DNA from 2 places in the Acidovorax sp. 107 genome. Region 1 is predicted to be linked to the other one. Evidence: riboswitches for the same ligand, from Rfam matches in the RefSeq annotation. Region 1 holds a riboswitch; the other holds the start of a gene.

What was found. Region 1 has a riboswitch for glycine ahead of gcvT (glycine cleavage system aminomethyltransferase GcvT). Riboswitches for the same ligand answer to the same signal wherever they lie in the genome.
Region 2: linked by a shared signal. The riboswitch ahead of C8C99_RS17165 (penicillin-binding protein 1A) and the one ahead of gcvT (glycine cleavage system aminomethyltransferase GcvT) in region 1 are both predicted to bind glycine.

What each region holds. Positions count from the first base shown of each region.
Region 1 covers NZ_QBTZ01000001.1:2,113,410-2,118,981, reverse strand. Annotated here, with positions in the region: gene gcvP (aminomethyl-transferring glycine dehydrogenase) at 1-1,603, opposite strand, end outside; gene gcvH (glycine cleavage system protein GcvH) at 1,718-2,092, opposite strand; gene gcvT (glycine cleavage system aminomethyltransferase GcvT) at 2,173-3,315, opposite strand; glycine riboswitch at 3,363-3,494, opposite strand; glycine riboswitch at 3,508-3,613, opposite strand; gene C8C99_RS09955 (TRAP transporter large permease) at 3,619-4,896, opposite strand; gene C8C99_RS09950 (TRAP transporter small permease) at 4,893-5,387, opposite strand; gene C8C99_RS09945 (TRAP transporter substrate-binding protein) at 5,513-5,572, opposite strand, start outside.
Region 2 covers NZ_QBTZ01000001.1:3,669,380-3,674,951, forward strand. Annotated here, with positions in the region: gene C8C99_RS17145 (fumarylacetoacetate hydrolase family protein) at 1-936, shown strand, start outside; gene C8C99_RS17150 (tripartite tricarboxylate transporter substrate binding protein) at 1,034-2,011, shown strand; gene C8C99_RS17155 (VOC family protein) at 2,115-2,528, opposite strand; gene C8C99_RS17160 (iron-containing alcohol dehydrogenase) at 2,893-4,056, shown strand; glycine riboswitch at 4,151-4,240, shown strand; gene C8C99_RS17165 (penicillin-binding protein 1A) at 4,402-5,572, shown strand, end outside.

The DNA.
Region 1 (5,572 bases):
ACTCAGGCCAGGTGATGGGGATCATCTCGCTGGTGGCATTGAGCTTCATGGTGCAAGAGCCCAGCGGGATCATGCTGCGGTCCAGCGCCAGGTCCTTGTCGGACAGCTGGCGGATGTAGCGCAGCATGCCCGTTTCGGAATGGTGGGTGTTGAACACCGGGTGCGTGAGGTAGCTGCTCGCGCGGCGCAGTTCGGTGGGGATCAGCGGCTCCACGCCCTTTTCAAACGCGTCGAAGGTGGGGAGCGCCTGGCCGTCCTTGGCGAAGATTTTCCACAGCAGCTCGATGTCGGCGCGTGTGGTGGTCTCGTCCAGCGAGATGCACAGGTACTCTTCAAAGTAAATTCTCAGGTTGGCGCCCATCTGTACTGCGCGAGCAGCTATGGATTTGGTAGCGGCGCCGGTGTGCAGGCTGAGCGTGTCGAAGGTCGCCTGTTCGCGCACCGGGGCACCCAACTGCTTCAGGCCCTGGGCCAGGATGGCGGTGTAGGCGGCCACGCGTTGTGCAATGCGCTTAAGGCCTTCGGGGCCGTGGTAGACGGCGTACATGCTGGCGATCACGGCGGGCAATACCTGGGCCGTGCAGATGTTGGATGTGGCTTTTTCGCGGCGGATGTGCTGTTCGCGCGTTTGCAGGGCCAGGCGGTAGGCGGGCTTGCCATGCACGTCCACGCTCACGCCCACCAGGCGGCCAGGCATGGAGCGCTTGAATTCATCGCGGCAGGCCATGTAGGCAGCGTGGGGGCCACCTGCGCCCATGGGCATGCCAAAGCGCTGGGTGGTGCCCACCACGATGTCGGCACCTTGTTCGCCGGGCGGCGTGATGAGGGTGAGCGCCAGCAGGTCGGCAGCCACGATGAAGGCGGCTTGCTTGGCGTGGGCCTTTTCCACGTCGGCGCGCAGGTCGTCAATGCGGCCGCTGGTGGCGGGGTACTGGGCCAGCACGGCAAAGTAGTCGCCGTCCAGCAGGGTGTTCCATTCTTCGGCCGAATTGGCCAGGCGCACTTCCAGGCCCAGGGGCTTGGCGCGGGTCTGGATGACCTCAATGGTCTGCGGGTGGGCATCGCCCGCCACCACAAACACGTTGCTCTTGCTCTTAACCGAGCGCTTGGCCAGTGTCATCGCTTCGGCGGCGGCGGTGGCCTCGTCCAGCATGGAGGCGTTGGCGATCGGCATGCCGGTGAGGTCGCACACCATGGTCTGGAAGTTGACCAGGGCCTCCATGCGGCCTTGCGAAATCTCAGCCTGGTAGGGCGTGTAGGCGGTGTACCAGGCGGGGTTCTCCAGGATGTTGCGCAGGATGACGCCCGGTGTGTGCGTGCCGTAGTAGCCCTGGCCGATGAAGCTCTTGAGCAACTGGTTCTTGCCCGCGATGGCCTTGAGTTCTGCCAGTGCTGCCGCTTCGGTGAGCGGCGCTGGCAGGTCCATGCCCCGGCTGCGTGCGATGGAGCGCGGCACGATGGATTCGATGAGCGCACGGCGCGAGGCTTCGCCGATCACCGACAGCATGTGCGCTTCGTCGGCTGCGTCGATGCCGATGTGGCGGGGCAGGAATTCGGTGGCGTTTTCAAGCGCGCCAAGGGGGGTGGCGGATTGCATCAGCATGGGGCAGTCTCGTAGGTCGCAGCGGGTTGGGGGCAGTGCCGGGGAGGTGGCTCGCACCCGGCGGGGCGGCGGGCCGGGCATGGCCCGGCGCCATGCCCTGTAAGTCGGCAAGGATCAGGCGTTCTTGGCGAACTCGGTGTACGTGGCTTCGTCCAGCAGGGCGTCGAGCTGGCTCGCGTCGGCCAGCTTGACCTTGAAAAACCAGCCAGCGCCCAGCGGATCGCTGTTGGCCAGCGACGGGTCGGCACGCAGGGCTTCGTTCACTTCCACCACTTCGCCAGAGACGGGCATATACACATCGGCGGCGGCCTTCACGGACTCGACCACGCCAGCCACTTCGCCCTGGGCAAAGCTCTTGCCCACTTCGGGCAGGTCCACAAACACCACATCACCCAGCGCGTCCTGCGCGTGGACGGTGATGCCCACCACCGAGGCGTTGGCATCAGCGGCGTTGATCCACTCGTGGTCTTTGGAGAATTTGATCGTCATGGGAAGCTCCTCAAGCAAAGGAAAAAAGTAAAGGAATCTGCAATGTAAGCGGGCGCAGCTTCTGCGCTTCGCTGATGAAATCAGCCGCGGTAGTAATTGGCGGGCACAAAGGGCATGGCGCGCACTTCCATGGGCACCGGCTTGCCGCGCACGATGGCGTTGACACGGGTGCCGATGGCTGCAAAGTCGGGCGTGACGTAGCCCATGGCCACAGGTTCGTTCACCGTGGGGCCCAGCAGGCCACTGGTGACTTCGCCGATCTTTTGGCCGTCCGTGCTCTGCAGTTCGGTGTGCTCGCGCACCGGCACACGTTCCAGCGCGACCAGACCCACACGCTTGCGGGGCAGGCTGGCAGGGTTGTCAATCTGTGCGAGCACCTTGTCGGCGCCAGGGAAACCACCCGCACGCGTGCCGCCGGTGCGGCGCACTTTCTGAATAGCCCAGTTGAGCGCGGCTTCGGGGGGCGTGGTGGTGGTGTCGATGTCGTTGCCGTACAGGCACAGACCTGCTTCGAGGCGCAGCGAGTTGCGGGCGCCCAGGCCGATGGGCTTGACTTCAGGCTGGGCCAGCAGGGCGCGGGCCAGGGCGTCGGCCTGCACGGCGGGCACGGAGATTTCAAAGCCGTCTTCGCCGGTGTAGCCGCTGCGGGTCACAAAGCAGTCGCAGCCAGCAATGCTGAGAGCGCCACCGGTCATGAACACCAGCTTTTCGACGCCGGGCGCGAGGCGGGCGAGGGCGGTGACGGCCTGTGGGCCCTGCAGCGCGAGCAGGGCGTGGTCGGGCATGGGCACCACCTTGCAGCGTTGGCCGATGCGGGCCTGGATATGGGCAATGTCGCCCACTTTGCAGGAGCCGTTGACGATAACAAAAAGGGTGGGCTCGCCATCCACCACGCCCTGGTTGAAGAACATCAGGTCATCAATGACCGTGCCTTCGTCGGTCAAAAGCAGGCCGTAGCGCTGCTTGCCCACGGGCAGGTCGATCACATCCACGGGCATCAGGGTTTCAAACGCCGCCGCCGCATCGGCACCGATCAGCTTGAGCTGGCCCATGTGCGACACGTCAAACAGGCCGGCGGCAGTGCGGGTGTGCACATGCTCGGCCATCAGGCCAGCGGGGTATTGCACGGGCATGGAATAGCCTGCAAAAGGCACCATGCGAGCGCCCAGCTCGATGTGCAGGGCGTTCAGGGGCGTGGTGAGCAGGGGGGCGGTGGCTGACATGGCGGACTCCGGGCAAATGGGGGCCGCGACCACGGTGTGGTCACGGGATTTGCCCTGCTGTCCGCTTTACCTGAGAGATTCACCGCAGCGCCCTGGCTGGCCGTGCGGTTTGCTCCTTCGGTGGATGGCCTGCACACAGTTTCTTTTCTGTGGGGTCACCTCTCTCCAGCAAGGGAACGCCCGCATCGCTGCGGGCGGTTGCCAGTCCTTTTGCCTGAGCGTTCGGCTGCTGCCTGCGCCTTCGGCGGTGCCGCGCGCCTTGGGGACAAGACGGAGCACTCTCTCCTGACTGGGCGATTCTAACTACTTTGCGTAGACCAGATCCCGAAGTGCCAACGAGATCGATGGCACATAGGTGATGATCAGCAGGCACACCAGAATCACGCCGACGAACGGCAGCAAGTGCTTGATGATCCGATCCAGCGAGATTCTGGCCACCGTGCAGGCCGCGAACAGGTTCACCCCGAATGGTGGCGTGATCATGCCCAGCGCCAGGTTCACCACCATGATCAGCCCGAAGTGCACGGGGTCCACACCGAAATGCATGGCCACAGGCGCCAGAATGGGTGCCAGCACAATGATGGCCGCACTGGTCTCGATGAACATGCCGATCACGAACAGCGCCGCGTTCACGCCCAATAAGAAGAGGGCAGGGGACTGCAGTACCGCCTCCAGCCAGCGGCCGATGGCATCGGGCACGCCGGCGCGCGTGATGAGGAATGCAAACAAGCCGGCGTTGGCGATGATGAACATGATCACCGCCGATGAGATGGCAGATTTGCGCAGGATGGCGAACAGGTCCTTGAGCTTGATCTCGCGGTAGATGACGATGCCCACCACCAACGCGTAGAACACGGCGACGGCCGATGCCTCGGTGGGGGTGAACACACCACCATAGATGCCGCCCAGGATGATCACCGGCATCAGCAGCGCCCAACCCGCCTGCAGCGTGGCCTTGCCAAAGGGCATGCGCCCATCGCCGTCGTTTTTGCCCCAGCCCTTGTACTTGCAGTACACCCAGACAAACAGCATCAGGGCAGCGCTGATGAGCAGTCCGGGGCCGAAGCCCGCGATGAACAGTTCGCCAATCGACACCTCAGCGCTCACACCGTACAGGATCATCGGGATGGAAGGCGGGATGATCACGCCCAACTCGGCACTGGTGGCCTGCAGCGCGGCGGCGTAGCTGGTGGGGTAGCCATGCTTGATGAGCGCAGGAATCAGGATGGCGCCAATTGCAAACGTAGTGGCGACCGACGAGCCCGACACGGCCGCAAAGATCATGCAGGTCAGCACGCAGGTCATGGGCAGGCCACCCTGCACGCCGCCCACGATGCTCTTGGCAAACTCCACGAGGCGGCGCGAGATGCCGCCAGTCTCCATCAGGTTGCCCGCGAGGATGAAGAAGGGGATGGCTGCCAGCGGAAATTTGTTGATGGCCCCGAACATCTCCTTGACGGAAATGAGCATGTTCGCGTTGGAGGCCTGGATGCCCAGGATGGAAGCCAAACCGATGGACACGGCCACCGAGACGGTGAGCGCAAAGCACAGCACCATCGTTGAAATCATGACCAAACTCATTGAGCAGTCTCCAGTTCCATACGCAGGGGATCAATGAGGTTGCCAATGATGCCGACTACACAAAAAAGACCACCCACCGGCATGGCCAGGTAAGCCCAAAACATGGACACAGACTCCAGCCCGGCCATGCTCTGTACCCCCCCGCGTTGCGCGTAGTCCCAGCCGTACCAGATGATGATGCCGATGAGGGCCAGTGCCGCCAGTGCCACCACCCAGTCCAGCACCCGTTTGATGCGCGGTGGACTCCAGCGATACAGCACATCCACGCTAACCATCGCCCCTTGGCGAAACGCAGCTGGGATGGCCAGGAACACCATCCAGATCAGGCTGAAGCGGATCAGCACTTCAGTCCATTCTGCGGGCTGCTCCAGCACAAAGCGGGTCACGATCTGGAACATGCCCAGGGCCGCGGCAATCGTCAGCATGGCGCAAGCGCCCAGCATGGCGATGAAGGTGGTCCATCGCTCAAAAGTAAGAAAAACGTTTTTCATGGGGCGGTGCCAACCATGGGTAGGTAGGAGGTGATCAGAACTAGCGATGGTTCAAGAATAAAAACGCCCGATAGCGCAATGGCTACGGGCGTTATCAGCTGCAAAGGTAATAGCAAAGAGACAAATTACTTGACGTCGCGAATCTTGTCGATGGCAGCCTTGCCGAACTGCTTTTCAAACTCGGC
Region 2 (5,572 bases), 1.6 Mb from region 1:
CATTATGCGACCGGCATTGCCAGCAAGATGCAGCAGGCGCTGGACGACTGGGGCTTCCTGTCGCCCCAGCTGCAGGACCTGTACGACCAGCTCAACAGCGGCCGCGCGCGCCACGCCTTCCCCTTCGACCCGGCCCAGTGCATGGCCCCGCTGCCCCGCGCCTACCAGTGGGCCGACGGCTCGGCCTACATCAACCACGTCGAACTGGTGCGAAAAGCGCGCAACTCCGAAGTGCCTGAGAGTTTCTACACCGCCCCCCTGATGTACCAGGGCGGCAGCGACGACTTCATCGGCCCCTGCGACGACGTGGTGGTGCCCAGCGAGGCGATGGGCATCGACTTCGAGGCCGAGATCGCGGTCATCACCGGCGACGTGAAGATGGGCACCAATGCCGACCAGGCGCTGGACGGCATCCGCCTGGTGATGATTGCCAACGACGTGAGCCTGCGCAACCTGATCCCGGCCGAGCTGGCCAAGGGCTTTGGCTTCTTCCAGAGCAAGCCCGCCACCGCCTTCGGCCCCGTGGCCGTGACGCTGGACGAACTGGGCGACGCCTGGGACCACGGCCGCGTGAACCTGACCGTGCAGTCCACCTGGAACGGCCGCAAGGTCGGCATGTGCGACGCGGGCCCCGAGATGACCTTCCACTTCGGTCAGCTGATTGCTCACATCGCCAAGACACGCAACGTGCGCGCCGGCTCCATCGTGGGCAGCGGCACCGTCAGCAACAAGGGCGTGGAGCAGAACGGCCGCATGGAATGGCCCAAGGGCTACAGCTGCATCGCCGAAAAGCGCTGCATCGAAACCATCCAGGACGGCAAGCCCAGCACCGAGTTCATGAAGTTTGGCGACACCATCCGCATCGAAGTCAAGGGCAAAGACGGCGCCAGCATCTTTGGTGCCATCGACCAGACGATTGCCGCACCGGCCGCCTGAGGCCCTGCAGCGCAAAATTTTGAATAAAACCGGCTGCATGCGCAAGTTGAATATGCGCTGGCAGCTATCAAATTCATAGTATCAAGGAGACAACCCCATGCAACGCCGTACCCTCTTGTCCGCCCTGGCCGCCGCAGGCGCCACCACCGCCGCGCCCTGGGCCGCCGCCCAGTCTGCCTGGCCCGACCAGCCCCTGCGCTGGGTGGTGCCGTACCCCGCCGGTGGCGGCACCGACGTGCTCGCCCGTACCGTGGCCGAGGCCATGCGCCAGACGCTGGGCCAGCAGATCGTGGTCGACAACCGCCCCGGTGCCTCGACCAACATCGGCGCGCAGATGGTGGCCACGGCCAAGCCGGACGGCAACACCTTCATGTCGGCCGACAACGCCGTGCTGGCCTACAACGAGCACCTGTTCACCAAGCTGCCGTTCAACCCCGAAAAGGACTTCACCTACGTGGGCGGCATCAGCCGCTTCCCGCTCGCGCTGGTGGTGAACCCGGCGTTTGAAGCCAAGACGGTGAAGGAATTTCTGGCCTACGCGCGCGCCAATCCCGGCAAGCTCAACTACGCATCGCCCGGCAACGGCTCGCCGCACCACTTGGCGATGGAGATGTTCAAGAACCGCACCAAGACCTTCCTCACGCACATCCCCTACCGCGGCGCCGCGCCCGCGCTGCAGGACGTGATGGGTGGCCAGGTCCCCTGCATGTTCCTGGACCTGGCCGCCGGCCTGCCCGTGATCACCTCGGGCAAGGTGCGCGCCCTGGCCATCGGCTCGGCCAAGCGCATCGCTGCGTTGCCCGACGTGCCCACGCTGGCCGAGGCGGGGGTGCCCAACACCGAGGTGTTCGCGTTCCAGGGCATCCTGGCGCCCGCTGGCCTCCCCGCTGCCATCACCGCGCGTTTGAATGTCGACCTGAACAAGGCCCTGCTGAACCCCGCCGTGGTCAAGCGCATGAACGACTTCGGCATGGAAGCCTTGCCCGGCACGCCTGAACAGTTCCGCGCCATGGCGCGGGCCGAGTCCAAGCGCTGGGGCGAGATCATCAAAGCGGCTGGCGTAAAGCTGGACTGATCGCGCAGCACTTCGGTGCACAGGGCAGTGCACTGGGTGGCTTGGTTTTGCCGAGCCTTGCCACCTCTGTGGCCTCGCAGGCCGCCTGCCTGTTCAAGCCCACCTATTCAGGCAGATGGCACACCGCCTCGATGTTGTTGCCTTCCGGGTCGATGACAAACGCGCCGTAGTAGTGCGGGTGGTAGTCGGGCCGCAGACCCGGGGCTCCGTTGTCTTGGCCCCCGGCTTCCATGGCGGCGCGGTAGAAGGCATCGACCTGGGCCCGTGTGGCGGCCCGCCACGCCAGGTGGCAGCCTGTGGTGGCGGGCGGGCCGCCGTAGGGCGAGGGGCCGTCGATGAACCACACGTCGGCTTTTTTGCCGTCGGGCTCGGTCGGGGCCGGGTAGGCAAAGCCCAGCATGTTTGAGCCGTAGTTGCCTTCAAAACACAGGCTGTAGCCCAAAGGCGTGAGGGCGACGGTGTAGAACGCCTTAGTGCGGGCAATGTCGGTGACGCGGAAAGTCATGTGGTCCAGCATGTGAAATGGCTCCTGGGCTGATGAAGGGTGGTTGATTGCACGAATACTGTATTTATGTACATGTATTTTGGCAAGCATTTCAGGGGAAGCGTGGTGACACGCAGCACCTGACTCCACCTCCGGTCGAGTCGCTCGGGGCGCTCCCGCTTTCGCTTTGCCGCCGCGGCGCCCCGCGCCCCAAGGGCGCGCGCACTCGGAGGCGCTGAACGGCGCCTTACCCCCGATGGCCCGTCCCCGCCGTGGGCGCCCGGCTTGGCGGTGGTGGCCACAGGGTTATCGCGCGCGCGACGCGGCCCGTGTGCGGGTGCGCCGCACAATGCGTGCCCCAGCGGCGCCCGCGCCCGCCTTCCTCAGAAAGATTCCCATGCTGAACTTCGACTTTCACAACCCTACCCACATCGCCTTCGGCCAGGGCCGCATTGCCGAACTGGCCAAGCTGGTGCCCGCTGCCGCCAAGGTGCTGATCCTGGTGGGCGGCGCCAGCGCCGAAAAGACCGGCACGCTGGCCGAGGTGCGCGCCGCGCTGGGCGATCGCCAGCACGCCACTTTCAGTGGCATCGAGCCCAACCCGAGCTATGAAACCTCCATGAAGGCCGTGGCACAGATCCGCGAAGGGGGCTTTGACTTTCTGCTGGCCGTGGGCGGTGGCTCGGTGATCGACGCCACCAAGTTCATCGCGGCCGCTGTCCGTTTCGAAGGCGATGACCCCTGGGCCATCCTTGAAAAGCACGGCCGGAACATCAAGGGCGCCATGCCGTTCGGCTCAGTGCTCACGCTGCCCGCCACGGGCTCGGAGATGAACAACGGCGGCGTCATCACCCACCGCGGCAAGGGTGCCAAGCTGTCGTTTGGCAGCGTGCATACCTACCCTGTGTTCTCGGTGCTCGACCCCACCAAGACCTACACCCTGCCGCCCCAGCAGCTGGCCAACGGCGTGGTCGATGCGTTTGTGCATACGGTGGAGCAGTACCTCACGTACCCGGTCAATGCGCCGGTGCAGGACCGTTTTGCGGAAGGCATCCTGCAGACGCTGATCGAGGTGGGCCCGCGCCTGCTCGCGGCCACCGAGCCCGTGTACGACGACCGCGCCAACCTGATGTGGGCCGCCACCATGGCGCTCAACGGCCTGATCGGCGCGGGCGTGCCGCAGGACTGGGCCACGCACATGATCGGCCACGAACTCACGGCGCTACACGGCATCGACCACGCGCGCACCTTGGCCATCGTGCTGCCCGCGCTGCTGAACGAGCGCCGGGTGGCCAAGCGCGCCAAGCTGCTGCAGTATGGCGAGCGCGTATGGGGCATCACCACCGGCACCGACGACGAACGCATCACGGCGGCCATCGAGCGCACGCGCGATTTCTTTGAGGCCATGGGCATCGCCACGCGCCTGTCGGGCTACGGCCTGGGCAGCGAGGTGGTGGACACCGTGGTGGCGCAGCTCGAAGCGCACGGCATGGTGACGCTGGGCGAGCAGCGCGAGATCACACCCGCCGTGAGCCGCCGCATCCTCGAAGCCGCGCTGTAACGCTGCGCACGGGGCGCGCCAGCGAAAAGGCCCAAGACCCCGGGCCAATGACCTTGAGGCCCGGTTCGGTTTGTGCGCGTGGGTTAGAGTCAACCCTTCTCTTGCGGGAGAGCGGGGCGTACGGCGCCCCCGCCGAAGGCGCAAACTCCCATCATCGCTCAGGCAACCGGACCGCAAGAGACCATCGCCGACTGGAGAGAGGCCGCCACCATCGCGCAACGCGGGTGGGGTCCACCGAAGGGGCTGGCTGCCACCGCAGCTGAAACTCTCAGGTAACAGGGACAGGGGGAGAGGCGCCGCAGGCCCGTCTTGGAACGGGCACTGCACCAGCCCGAGTTCCCTCCCATGCCGTCATCATCTCCGTCTGTCGCCGCGCCCAGCGGTGCGCTTCACCCCAAGCGCTCGGCGCTCAAATTTCTCTGCGGGTTCCTGGTGGGCCTGGTCCTGGCCGGGGGCTCCGGCGGGGCCTGGGTGCTCCATCTGCTGTGGCAGCAACTGCCCACCGTGGACCACCTGGCCGACTACGACCCCATGCGGCCCTTGCGCATCTTTGCGCGCGACGGCAGTCTGCTGGCGGAGTTTGGCGAGGAGCGCCGCGAGGTCGTGCCCATCGGCGACATCCCGCTGCATGTGCGCCAGGCGCTGCTGGCCATTGAAGACGCGCGCTTTTACGAGCACGGCGCGGTGGACTTCACCGGCCTGGCGCGCGCGGCGCTGCGCAACGTGGTGTCCGGCGAACACGCCCAGGGCGCCAGCACCATCACGATGCAGGTGGCGCGGGTGTTCTTTCTGAGCCGCGTGAAAACCTACAGCCGCAAGCTCATGGAGATCCTGCTGGCCTACAAGCTGGAGGCCACGTACAGCAAGGACAAGATCCTGGAGCTGTACATGAACCAGATCTACCTGGGCGAGCGCGCCTACGGCTTCGCAGCGGCAGCGTCGGTGTACTTCGACAAAACCCTGGACGAGCTGACGGTTGCCGAGGCGGCGATGCTCGCCGGCCTGCCCAAGGCACCTTCAGCCTACAACCCCGTCGTCAACCGCGAGCGCGCTACCGTGCGCCAGCAGTACATCCTGCAACGCATGCACGCGCTGAGCTACCTGGACACCGCCGCCTACGACGCGGCCAGTGCCGAGGTGCTCACGCTGCGCACGCAGACGCGATCCATCGATCCGGCAGCGGCCTTTGCCGTGGGGCAGGCACGCAAGACGGTGGTGGCCCACTTTGGCGACGATGCGTACGCGCTGGGCCTGGATGTGGTCACCACCCTCAGCGTGGCCGACCAGCGGGCCGCCACGCAGGCCCTGCGCGCCGGGCTGCTGCGCGCCCAGGAGGCCCAGGGCTATGCGGGGCCAGAAGCCTGGGTGGCCGCCCGCGTGCCCGCCGGCCATCGCCGCGAAGTGCGCGCGGCCCTCGCGCCCTTTCCGGACAGCGGTGAACTGCGGACGGCCCTGGTGCGCGAGGCGTCGCCGGCGCAGGGCATCACCGCCGTGCTGCGCGACGGTACGGGCGTGC